Streptomyces venezuelae: one gene and its partner. The protein of the gene in region 1 interacts with the protein of each later gene in a pairwise test. Links are inferred from orthologs where the notes say so. Each region holds a gene or a part of one and is shown on either strand. Other genes may lie near its edges.

Region 1 (5,606 bases):
CCGACAGGTCCCAGTCCGATGCGGGCCGGTTCCGCTTGACCATCTCCGCACCCAGCGCCGCGACCATCGCGCCGTTGTCCGTGCACAGCTTCGGCCGCGGCACGCGCAGCACGATGCCCGCCGCGTCGCACCGCTCCTGCGCCAGCGACCGCAGCCGGGAGTTGGCCGCGACGCCGCCTCCGATCATCAGGTGGTCGACGCCCTCGTCCTTGCACGCCCGGATCGCCTTGCGGGTCAGCACGTCCACCACGGCCTCCTGGAAGGACGCCGCCACGTCGCGCACCGGTACGTCCTCGCCCGCGTTCCGCTTCGCCTCGATCCAGCGGGCGACGGCCGTCTTGAGCCCGGAGAAGGAGAAGTCGTACGCGGCGTCCCGCGGCCCCGTCAGCCCGCGCGGGAAGTTGATCGCCTTCGGGTCGCCCTCGCGTGCGAGGCGGTCGATGACCGGGCCTCCGGGGAAGCCCAGCTGGAGCACGCGCGCGATCTTGTCGAAGGCCTCGCCCGCCGCGTCGTCGATGGTCGCGCCGAGCGGCCGTACGTCGGAGGTGATGTCCGGGGCCAGCAGCAGCGAGGAGTGCCCGCCGGACACCAGCAGCGCCATCGTCGGCTCCGGCAGCGGCCCGTGCTCCAGCTGGTCCACGCAGATGTGGGAGGCCAGGTGGTTCACGCCGTACAGGGGCTTGCCGAGCGCGTAGGCGTAGGCCTTGGCCGCCGAGACGCCGACGAGCAGCGCGCCCGCGAGACCCGGTCCGGCCGTGACCGCGATGCCGTCGAGGTCACGGGCGCTGACCCCGGCCTCCTTCAGCGCGCGTTCGATCGTGGGGACCATCGCCTCCAGGTGGGCCCGCGAGGCCACCTCGGGCACGACGCCGCCGAAGCGGGCGTGCTCGTCGACGCTCGACGCGATCGCGTCCGCGAGCAGGGTGGTGCCGCGGACGACGCCGACGCCGGTCTCGTCGCAAGAGGTCTCGATGCCGAGGACGAGCGGTTCGTCAGCCATTGCTCTCACTGCTCTCAGTTCGTGCTTGTGCGGGGTCGGTCAGTCGCATGACGAGCGCGTCGACGTTGCCGGGCTGGTAGTAGCCGCGCCGGAAGCCGAGGGGCTCGAAGCCGAAGCGCTCGTAGAGCTTCTGGGCGCGGGTGTTGTCCACTCGTACCTCCAGGAGCACCTCGGCGCATTCGAACGCGGTGGCGGCGCGCAGCAGGTCGGTCAGGAGCCGGGCGCCGAGCCCGGTCCCCCACTGGTCGCGGGCGGCCGCGATGGTCTGTACGTCGGCCAGGTCGCCGGCGGCGGCCAGTCCCGCGTAGCCCACCAGCCGGCCGGCCGCGTCCTCGGCGACGACGTAGTGGCGCGTGGCCTGCGGGCCGCGGGCGTGGGCGAGCTCGGACCAGAACATCCCGGCGGACCAGGCGTCCTCGGGGAACAGCTCGTGCTCCAGTTCCAGTACGGGTCCGATGTCCCACCAGCGCATCTCGCGCAGGGTGTGGGGGGTCGCCGGGGTCACTGCGGGGTGACCACCTTGTAGTTCTTGGGTACCTGGGCGTCGGGCCGGCGCAGGTAGAGCGGGGTCGGAGGCAGGAACTCCAGGCCGGCGGCCAGTCGTTCGGCTGCCAGTGAGGCGAGCGCGGCGGCCGACTGGTGCTCGGGGTTCCGGGCGTCCGTGAACACCTCGGGGTACAGGAGGGCGCCCTGGCCGACCGCGGGCAGGCCCGCGACCTGCTGGGCGATGTCGGCCGGGCGGTCCACGGCGGGCTCGCCGACGCGCGTGCGCGGGTCCTCGTACCGGGCCCAGTAGACCTCCTTGCGCCGTGCGTCGGTGGCGACGGTGAAGGGGCCCTCGACGCCGGCGGTCCCGGCGGCGTACGCGAGGCCGTCGAGCGTGCACAGGCCGTGCACGGGTACGCCCAGCACTGCGGCGAAGGTGGAGGCGGTGACGAGGCCGACGCGCAGCCCGGTGTAGGGGCCGGGACCGACACCGACGACGACGCCGGTGACGGCTTCGAGCGTGACCCCGGCCTCGGCGAGGACCTTGTCCACGGAGGGCAGCAGGAGCTCCCCGTGGCGGCGGGCGTCGACCTGGTTCGACTCGGCGACGACGGACTCACCGTCGTGCAGGGCGACGGTGACGGCGGGCGTGGCGGTATCTACGGCGAGCAAGAGCACGCGAACAGCCTACGACTCCGGCGGCCGCACCCCTTGCGGCCGGTCTCGGAGCAGGGCGGCTGCTACCTTTCGACGGGGTACCGGACGTGGTATCGGTCGGCGCGGAGAGGTGGAGCAAGGTGGCACGCAGTTCGGGAATCGTGGCCGGGCTCACCGCCGCGGCGGTGGCCGTCGTGGGCTTCCTCGGCTACCAGGCTTCCGCCACGGCGCCCGCGCGTCCCCCGAAGGCCGCCGCGCAGGAGCCGGCCCCCGCCGCGAGCGCGGCCGCCAAGCAGGACCCGGCGAAGCCGGCGGCCGTGCCCGAGGGTTCCGGTACCGGCGTGCGCGTCGTGTACTCGGTGGGCCAGAAGCGGGTGTGGCTGGTCGGCGACCCCGCGCAGCCGCCGAAGACGTTCACGGTGATGCCGAGCACGGTGCACCCGAAGCCGGGCACCTACACGGTCGGGTCGCGCTCGGGTTCGGTCACCGGCTCGGACGGCGTGCCGATCGAGCACGTGGTGCGGTTCGCCAGCGCGGAGGGTGTGGCGGTCGGTTTCAGCGCCCGCACGGACGGCGCGCTGCCGGAGCCCGACCCGAACAAGAAGACCGGCGGCATCCGCATGACCCGTGCCGACGGCGACGCCATGTGGGCGTTCGCGACGATCGCCGCGAAGGTCGTCGTCGTTCCCTGACGGATCGCCCTCGCTTCACCCGACCGGGTGAGGCCGCTCCGTCCCCGCACCGCTCCCGGTCAGAGAGCTAGGCCGCTTCGGATTCCGGAGCGGCCTCTTCGCGTGCCGTGTCGGCCGGCCGGCCCTGGTCCGTGGCGTACTCCCGTGCGGGGGGCGTCGAGACGGCGGTGGCGGCCACGCCGGCGGCGAGGAGCGTCCACATGGAGACGGTGGACGGGCGGGGTTCGCGATGTGCTCCTGCTGGTGCCGACATGGCTGCCTCCTGGACCCGGGACACCGTACTTAGGCATACCTAAGAAACTCTCGGTACCATGTCACCACGAGGGCCGCCGACAGCGCAATATCTTGCCGACGAGTTGTCGGTACGTTTACTCGGAGAGGACACCGGCCAGGGTGTCCAGCCCGGCCCCGGCGCTCCAGCGCGCCCCGACTCCGCGCACCAGGACCTCCCGTACGTCGTCCAGGACCTCCTCGTGGCCGACCGCCCGGGCGATCACCACGTGCAGCCGGTCGTCGGAGAGCTCCTCGACCTTGCCGTCGCCCCACTCCACGACGACCACGGACTCGGGCAGCGAGACGTCGAGGTCCAGGTCCTCCATCTCGTCCAGCCCGCCGCCCAGGCGGTACGCGTCCACGTGCACCAGCGCCGGTCCCCCGGTCAGCGAGGGGTGCACCCGGGCGATCACGAAGGTCGGCGAGGTCACGGCCCCGCGCACGCCCAGGCCCTCGCCGAGGCCCCGGGTGAGCGTGGTCTTGCCCGCGCCCAGCTCGCCGGTCAGCAGGACGAGGTCGCCGGGGCGCAGCAGGGCGGCGATCCTGCGGCCCAGTTCCTGCATCGCGTCCGGGGAGTCGATCGTGATCCGGGTCTCCGCGCCGGCTGCGGCCTCAGGTGCCGGCGCCTGGCTGCGCTGTGCTTCCAGCGGTACTTCTTCCATGCCCGCCAACGTTAGTCGCTGCGGGGACGGCCACCGCCCCGGTGCGCGCCAGCAGCTCGGTGAGCAGCCGCGTCACGGTCTCCGGGCGTTCCAGCATCATGAGGTGCCCGGTGGACTCCAGGACCACGAGGTCGGCGCCGGGCAGCGCCTCCTTGATGGCGACGCTGTGCGCGGGCGGGGTGATCATGTCCTTGTCCCCGGCGATGACCGTGACCGGCAGGTCCGCGAACAGCTGGAGGGCGGAGGTCTTGTCGTGGGTCTGGAAGGCCGGGTAGAACTCGGCGACCACGTCGATGGGCGTGGCCTCGATCAGCCGCTCGGCGAACCGCGCGACGCCGGGATCCACGTCCCGGGAGCCGAACGAGTACATCTTGATCATCCCGGCGAAGAGGTCGGCGGTGGCCCGGCGGCCCTTCTCGACCAGCTCCACCTGGGAGCCGAGCGCCTTGAGCACGCCCGGCAGGAGCCGGCGCACCGCTCCCATGCCGGCGGCGGGGAGCCCGTAGGTCACCTCGTCGAGGCGGCCGCTGGAGGTGCCGACCAGGGCGACGCCGACGACGCGGTCGCGGACGAGCTCGGGGTACTGCTCGGCGAATCCCATGATGGTCATTCCGCCCATCGAGTGACCCACCAGGATCAGCGGCCCCTCGGGGGCGGTCGCGTCGATGACGGCCTTCAGGTCCCGGCCGAGCTGGTCGATGCTCACCGGCTCGCCGTCCGCGTGGCCGAGGCCGCGGGCGCTGCGGCCGTGGCTGCGCTGGTCCCAGTAGACCGCGCGGACCACTCCGCGCAGGGCGGCGCGCTGGAAGTGCCAGGAGTCCTGGCCGAGGCAGTAGCCGTGGCAGAAGACGACGGTGGCCTGGGGTTCGGCCTTGCGCCGCAGGCGCCGCCGCTTGCCGTCCTCGGGGAGCTCGTCGACCTCGTAGTAGAGCTCGGTGGCGTCCTCGGCCCGGCAGATCCCCTCGGTGCCGCGCAGGGACCCGTAGTCCCCGGCCGCGTCGAGGGCGAGGCGTGCCTTCCTCCGCATGCCGCGGCCGACGGTGATCCTCTCGACCGCGACACCGGCCGCCGCTCCTGCGGCTATCACGCCGATGGCGGCGCCGGCCCAGCCGGCCTTGCGCCAGTTCTCGCTCACGCCGCCGCCCTCACTCCGCTCAGCCGCCCAGGTACACCCGGGGCACTCGTGCACCGATACGGGTGACGATCTCATACGCGATCGTGTGTGCCGCTCGTGCCCAGTCCTCGGCGGTCGGTTCACCGCGCTCCGCGTCCCCGAAGATGACGGCCTCGTCACCGGCGCGGGCGTGGTCCTCCCCCAAGTCGACCACGAACTGGTCCATCGCGATGCGCCCGGCGACCTGGCGGACCTTGCCGCCGACGAGCACCGGGCCGAGGCCGGACGCCTGCCGGGGGATGCCGTCGGCGTAGCCGGCCGGCACCAGCGCGAGAGTCGTCTCGGCGTCGGTGACGTAGTGGTGGCCGTAGCTCACCCCGTGCCCGGCGGGAACCGTCTTGACCAGCGCGAGGGAGGCCTTCAGGGCCATCGCGGGCCGCAGGCCCAGCTCGGCCGGGGTGCCGAGCTCGGGGGCGGGCGAGACCCCGTAGACGGCCAGTCCGCAGCGCACCAGGTCGAAGTGGGACTCGGGCAGCGTGAGGGTGGCCGGCGAGTTGGCGATGTGCCGGACCTCGGGCTCGACGCCCTCCTTCTCGGCGTACGCGAGCATGTCGCGGAACGCGGCCAGCTGGCGCTGGATCGAGGGGTGCCCGGGCTCGTCGGCGCAGGCGAAGTGCGACCAGACACCGGTGACCTGGACGGTCCCCTCGGCCTGGGCGGCG
Region 2 (5,602 bases), 1.1 Mb from region 1 along the record:
GCCAGGGTTCGCGGCTGCGTCCGTACACGGACGACCGCCCGAAGCCGATGGTCGAGATCCCGGGCACGGGGGTGCCGATCATCGGGCACCAGCTGGCCTGGCTGGCCTCCGAGGGGGTCACGGACGCCGTGGTCTCCTGCGGGCACCTGGCCGAGGTGCTCCAGGAGTGGCTCGCCGGGGCCCGGTTGCCGCTGCGCGTGACCACGGTCGTCGAGACGGAGCCCCTGGGCCGCGGCGGCGGTCTCAAGTACGCCGCCCGGCACCTCCCGCATCCCGACGGGTCCTGGTACGCGACCAACGGCGACATCTGGACCCGGTTCTCGCTGCGCGAGATGGCCGCCTTCCACGCCGAGCGCGACGCGGTGGCCACCCTCGCGCTGGCGCGGCCGCGGATCCCCTGGGGGGTCGTGGAGACCAACGAGTTCGGGCAGGTCCTGGACTTCATCGAGGCCCCGCCGTCGCCCTATCCGGTCAACGCGGGCGTGTACGTCTTCAGCCCCGAATTCACCGCGCTGCTGCCGGACTTGGGCGACCACGAGCGAACGACGTTCCCGCGCCTGGCCCGTGAGCGGCGCCTCGCCGGCTTCCCGCTGCCCCAGGGGGCCTACTGGCGGGCGATCGACACCGCGAAGGACCTCACCGAGGCGGCACGGGAGTTGGCGGCGCAGCAGGGCGCCTGAGGCCCCGCACGGGCCGGCCGGCGCCCGGCGCGTCGTACGTACGCGGCCCCGCGCGCCCGGCACACGCACCGGGGCCCGGCACGCTCGTGCGTGCCGGGCCCCGGTTTTCCCGTGCGGGTGTCGACGAGTGCCGACGGAGGTCCGCGGATGTCAGCCGATGAGCCCGCCGATCAGGCCCGGCTGCTTGGGGGCGGGAGCCCCGCCGCCCGTGCTGCTCCCCGCGGAGGAGGACGGCTGCCTCGGCGAGGAGGACTGGCGGGGGGTGCTGCGCGGGGTCTGCTGCTTGCCGGTGGTGCCGCGCGTCGCGGCGGGCGACTCGGAGCGGGTCCCCGAGGTTCCCTTGGAGGGGCTGCCGGACGCGGTCTTCCCCGACTTGGTGGCGGGCTCGGTCGCACTGGCCGAGGGCGAGGCCGCCTTGGCCGGCGGCTTCGTGGGCTGCTGCTGCCCGGGCTGCCGCCCGGCCGGCGCCTGCTGCGGCAGCGGACGGCCCGGCAGGTAGTTGCTGGGGGCCTCGCCCGGCCCGGGGACGGTGACGACGGTGGAGGAGCGGACGGCGCCGCCGAGGAGCGAACCGACGAGCAGGGTGAGCCCGCACACGACGGCGGCCATGACGGCCCCGCGGCGCAGCACGCGCCGCCGCAGCCGCCAGATCTCGGAGCGCGGGCCGAGGGTCCGCCAGGCCTCGCCGGCGAGGCGTCCGTCGAGGGAGTAGACCGGGGCGCCGGCGATGATCAGCGGGGACCAGGCGGCGAGGTAGATGATGTCGGGCGCGTCGTAGGCCGGGACGGTCTTCCAGCTCACCGTCATCAGCAGTGCGGCGGACAGCAGGGCCCCGAAGCAGGCCGCGAACCGCTGCCACAGGCCGAAGACGGTGAGCACACCGACGACGACCTGGAGGAAGGCCACGCTCAGGCCCGCGCCGACCGGGTGGGCGAGGGCGAAGTCGCGCAGCGGCTCGGCGAGGGCCCAGGGGTTCAGCGTGTGCAGCCAGGTGACCATGGAGCCGCGTTCGCCGCCGTCGAAGTAGACGGGGTCGCAGAGCTTGCCCATGCCGGCGTAGATGGAGATGAAGCCGAGGAAGACGCGCAGCGGGAGCAGCACGACGCCGAGGTTCATCCGGCGGCCGGGGTAGTAGGAGGCCTGGCCGCGGCTGTCGGATCCGGTCCGGCGGGAGTCGGCCCCGGGACCGGAGCCTGGCGGCTCCTGCTGGTGGTGCAGGTCGCGCACGGCGGCCAGGGGGCGGGTCTCGGCGGGGTCCCCGTAGCTGCGCTGCCCGATGACGGTGGGCGTGGCGAGGGTGTCCTCGGCGAGGTCGTGGGCCAGGTCCACGCGGGGGATGACCTGGGTGGTGCCGCCGTCGTACTCGTCGTGTCCGCGGCCGGCCTCGCGGACGGCCTGGAGCAGTCCGCCCATGGCGGCGGCGTCGCCGGCGTCGGACTTGCCGCTCCAGACCACGGGGGCCCGGCGGCGGGTGGCCCCGGCGGCCGCCACCACGGCGCCACCCAGAACGGGTGCGCGGCCGGGGGCCTTCGCGGGCTTGGAACGCGCGCTCGGGCTCGGTGCGAGCCGCACGCGGAAGCTGGCGTGGTTGACGATGACCTGTGCGGGGTCGCACGGCACCTTGACCATGCTCAGCGCGGGCTGGTCGTCGAACCCTGACGTTCTGGTGTCCACACTCATCTAACCGAGTGATCAGTGTTTAGGACACTGCCTTGACGCCAGTGATGTGTCCGAGACCCGTCAAGATCAAGCCACCCCGCCCGAATCGGGTGGGGTGACACGCTCACGGGTCATCTCCCGTGAGCCAAGTGGATCAGTTGCGCGAGGGATCCGCCGCGTGCGGATCCCTCGCCCGGGGGATCAGACCCGGCCGCGGTCGGCGCGGCGGCGGGCCGCCTCGTAGAGGACCACGCCGGCGGCGACACCGGCGTTGAGGGACTCGGCACCGCCCGGCATCGGAATGCGGACGAGGTAGTCGCAGTTCTCGCCGACGAGACGGCCGAGGCCCTTGCCCTCGGAGCCGACGACGATCACGACCGGGCCGGCCAGCTCGTCCAGGTCGTTGACCGTGTGCGTGCCCTCGGCCGCGAGGCCGACGATGGTGATGCCGGCCTTCTTGTAGTCCTGGAGGGCGCGGGTCAGGTTGGTGACGCGCGAGACCGGGGTGCGGGCGGCGGTGCCGGCCGAGGTCTTCCAGGCGCCGGCGGTCATACCGGCGGCACGGCGCTCGGGGATGACCACGCCGTGGCCGCCGAAGGCGGAGACGGAACGCACGATCGCGCCGAGGTTGCGCGGGTCGGTGACACCGTCGAGGGCCACGATCAGCGGCTCGTCGCCGTTGTCGTAGGCGGCGGCGGTGAGGTCCTCCGGGTGCGCGTACTCGTACGGCGGGACCTGCAGGACCAGGCCCTGGTGGTTGAGCCCGTTGGTCAGGCGGTCGAGCTCGGGGCGCGGGGCTTCCATCAGGTTGATGTTGCCGCGCTCGGCGGCGAGCTGGAGGGCCTCGCGGACGCGCTCGTCATTGTCGATGAACTGCTGGACGTAGAGGGTGGTGGCGGGGACGCCGTCGCGCAGCGCCTCGAAGACCGGGTTGCGGCCGACGACCATCTCGCTGGTGCCCTTGGGGCCGCCGCGGCGCGGCGCCGGACGGCGCTTGGCGGCCTGGCGGGCCATCGCGTTGGCGATGCGGTTGGCCTTGTGCTTCTTGCGGTCCTCGGCCTTGGGCGTGGGGCCCTTGCCTTCCAGGCCCTTGCGCCGCTGGCCACCGCTGCCGACCGTCGCGCCCTTCTTGTTGGACGTGCGGCGGTTCCTGCGCTGGCTGTTCCCGGCCATGACTTCTACCTGTTTTCGTTGGTGCTGCGGTATGTACGTATGAAGAGTGTGCCGCCCGGAGCTCCGGGCAGCACACCAAGCTCAGCTGCCCGGGCTCAGCGGGGGCCGAGCGTCCAGCGCGGACCCGTGGGGCTGTCCTCGATGACCAGCCCGGACTGCTGGAGCTGGTCGCGGATCGCGTCGGCGGTCGCCCAGTCCTTACGGGCCCGGGCGGACTCGCGCTGGTCCAGGACGAGTCGGACGAGGGTGTCCACGGCGCCGTGGAGCTCCTCGCCGCGGTCGGAACCGTTCCCGCCGTCCCAGTGGGCGTCGAGCGGGTCCAGGCCGAGGACGCCCAGCATGGCCCGCACCTCGGACAGGCGCGCGATGGCCGCGTCCTTGTCGTCGGCGGCGAGCGCGCTGTTGCCCTGACGGACGGTGGTGTGGACGATCGCGAGGGCCTGCGGGACACCCAGGTCGTCGTCCATGGCCTCGGCGAAGGCGGGCGGCACCTCGGCCGCCGGCTCGACGGGGCCGCCGGCCTTCTCGATGACGCGCTGGTAGAAGCCCTCGATCCGGGCGAAGGCCGACTCGGCCTCGCGCAGGGCCTCCTCGCTGTACTCGATCATCGACCGGTAGTGCGGGGTGCCGAGGTAGTAGCGCAGGACGATCGGACGCCACTGCTTGACCATCTCCGAGACGAGCACGGAGTTGCCCAGCGACTTGGACATCTTCTCGCCGGCCATCGTGACCCAGGCGTTGTGCACCCAGTAGTTCGCGAACTCGTCACCGAAGGCCTTGGCCTGGGCGATCTCGTTCTCGTGGTGCGGGAAGATCAGGTCGAGTCCGCCGCCGTGGATGTCGAAGGCCTCGCCGAGGTACTTGTGCGCCATGGCCGAGCACTCCAGGTGCCAGCCGGGACGGCCGCGGCCCCAGGGGGTCTCCCAGGAGGGCTCGCCGGGCTTGACGGACTTCCACATGGCGAAGTCGCGCGGGTCGCGCTTGCCGGTCTCGCCGGTGCTCTCCGGCTGGCGGATGTTGTCGAGCTCCTGGCGGGACAGCGAGAGGTAGCCGGGGAAGGACTTCACGTCGAAGTAGACGTTGCCCTCGGACTCGTAGGCGTGGCCGCGCTCGATGAGGCCGCGCATCATCTCGACCATCTCGGTGACGTGACCGGTGGCACGCGGCTCGTAGGTGGGCGGGAGGCAGCCGAGAGCGGTGTAGCCGTCGTTGAAGGCGCGCTCGTTCTCGTAGCCGATGGACCACCACGGACGGCCCTGCTCGGCGGCCTTCGTGATGATCTTGTCGTCGATGTCCGTGACGTTGCGGATGAAGGTGACCTCGTAGCCCCGGTACTCGAACCAGCGGCGCATCATGTCGAAGTTGAGGCCCGACCGGATGTGCCCGATGTGCGGGGCGGCCTGCACCGTGGCGCCACACAGGTAGATCGAGACACAGCCCGCGGTGAGCGGGGTGAAGTCGCGGATCTGCCGGGCGCTGGTGTCGTACAGGCGAATAGTCACGGCATCCAGGGTAGTGGCCCTGTAGCAGTGCCCCGCGACCCTTTCGGGACCCGGGGCACCTTTGTTGCCGAAGATGTACGGCCGCTACGAGGGATCAGGCCCGGTTCGTCCGGTACACGAGGGCCGTGGCGATCGCGGCGAGCCCTTCGGCGCGGCCGGTGAGACCCAGCCCGTCGGTGGTGGTGCCGGACACCGAGACGGGGGCGCCGGCGGCGGCCGCGAGCGCCTTCTGCGCTTCTTCGCGCCGCTTGCCGATCTTCGGGCGTACGCCGATCACCTGGATGGCGATGTTGCCGATCTCGAAGCCCTCGGCGCGGACGATACGGGCCGCCTCCGCCAGAAGGGTGACACCGGCGGCGCCCGACCACTCGGGGCGGGAGGTGCCGAAGTGCGCGCCGAGGTCACCGACGCCGGCGGCGGAGAAGAGCGCGTCGCAGGCGGCGTGGGCGGCGACGTCGCCGTCGGAGTGCCCGGCGAGGCCGTCCTCGCCCTCCCAGAGCAGGCCGGCGCACCACAGCTCGCGGCCGGCCTCGAAGGCGTGCACGTCCGTGCCGATGCCGACGAGCGGGATCGCCGGAGCAGCGGGAA

The links.
Region 2: the proteins of tsaE (region 1) and rlmB interact in binary tests that used the Escherichia coli proteins (3 or more experiments, as listed by UniProt). The link is inferred for Streptomyces venezuelae from one-to-one orthologs.

What each region holds. Positions count from the first base shown.
Region 1 is NZ_CP029189.1:4,490,690-4,496,295, reverse strand. The notes cover bases 1,988-4,986. They hold tsaE (tRNA (adenosine(37)-N6)-threonylcarbamoyltransferase complex ATPase subunit type 1 TsaE), read right to left. Parts: upstream 3,771-4,986; coding sequence 3,204-3,770; downstream 1,988-3,203. Other genes in these bases: alr (alanine racemase), read right to left, coding at 4,925-4,986; DEJ51_RS20050 (alpha/beta fold hydrolase), read right to left, coding at 3,721-4,980; DEJ51_RS20060 (hypothetical protein), read right to left, coding at 2,903-3,088; DEJ51_RS20065 (hypothetical protein), read left to right, coding at 2,284-2,835; tsaB (tRNA (adenosine(37)-N6)-threonylcarbamoyltransferase complex dimerization subunit type 1 TsaB), read right to left, coding at 1,988-2,164. In the rest of the region: tRNA (adenosine(37)-N6)-threonylcarbamoyltransferase complex transferase subunit TsaD, read right to left, coding at 1-1,000; rimI (ribosomal protein S18-alanine N-acetyltransferase), read right to left, coding at 993-1,472; more of tsaB, read right to left, coding at 1,502-1,987; more of alr, read right to left, coding at 4,987-5,606. UniProt on the Escherichia coli protein: Required for the formation of a threonylcarbamoyl group on adenosine at position 37 (t(6)A37) in tRNAs that read codons beginning with adenine.
Region 2 is NZ_CP029189.1:3,415,705-3,421,306, forward strand. The notes cover bases 1,527-4,521. They hold rlmB (23S rRNA (guanosine(2251)-2'-O)-methyltransferase RlmB), read right to left. Parts: upstream 3,513-4,521; coding sequence 2,541-3,512; downstream 1,527-2,540. Other genes in these bases: DEJ51_RS14880 (DoxX family protein), read right to left, coding at 1,527-2,360; cysS (cysteine--tRNA ligase), read right to left, coding at 3,608-4,521. In the rest of the region: DEJ51_RS14875 (NDP-sugar synthase), read left to right, coding at 1-680; more of DEJ51_RS14880, read right to left, coding at 831-1,526; more of cysS, read right to left, coding at 4,522-5,014; ispF (2-C-methyl-D-erythritol 2,4-cyclodiphosphate synthase), read right to left, coding at 5,109-5,602. UniProt on the Escherichia coli protein: Specifically methylates the ribose of guanosine 2251 in 23S rRNA.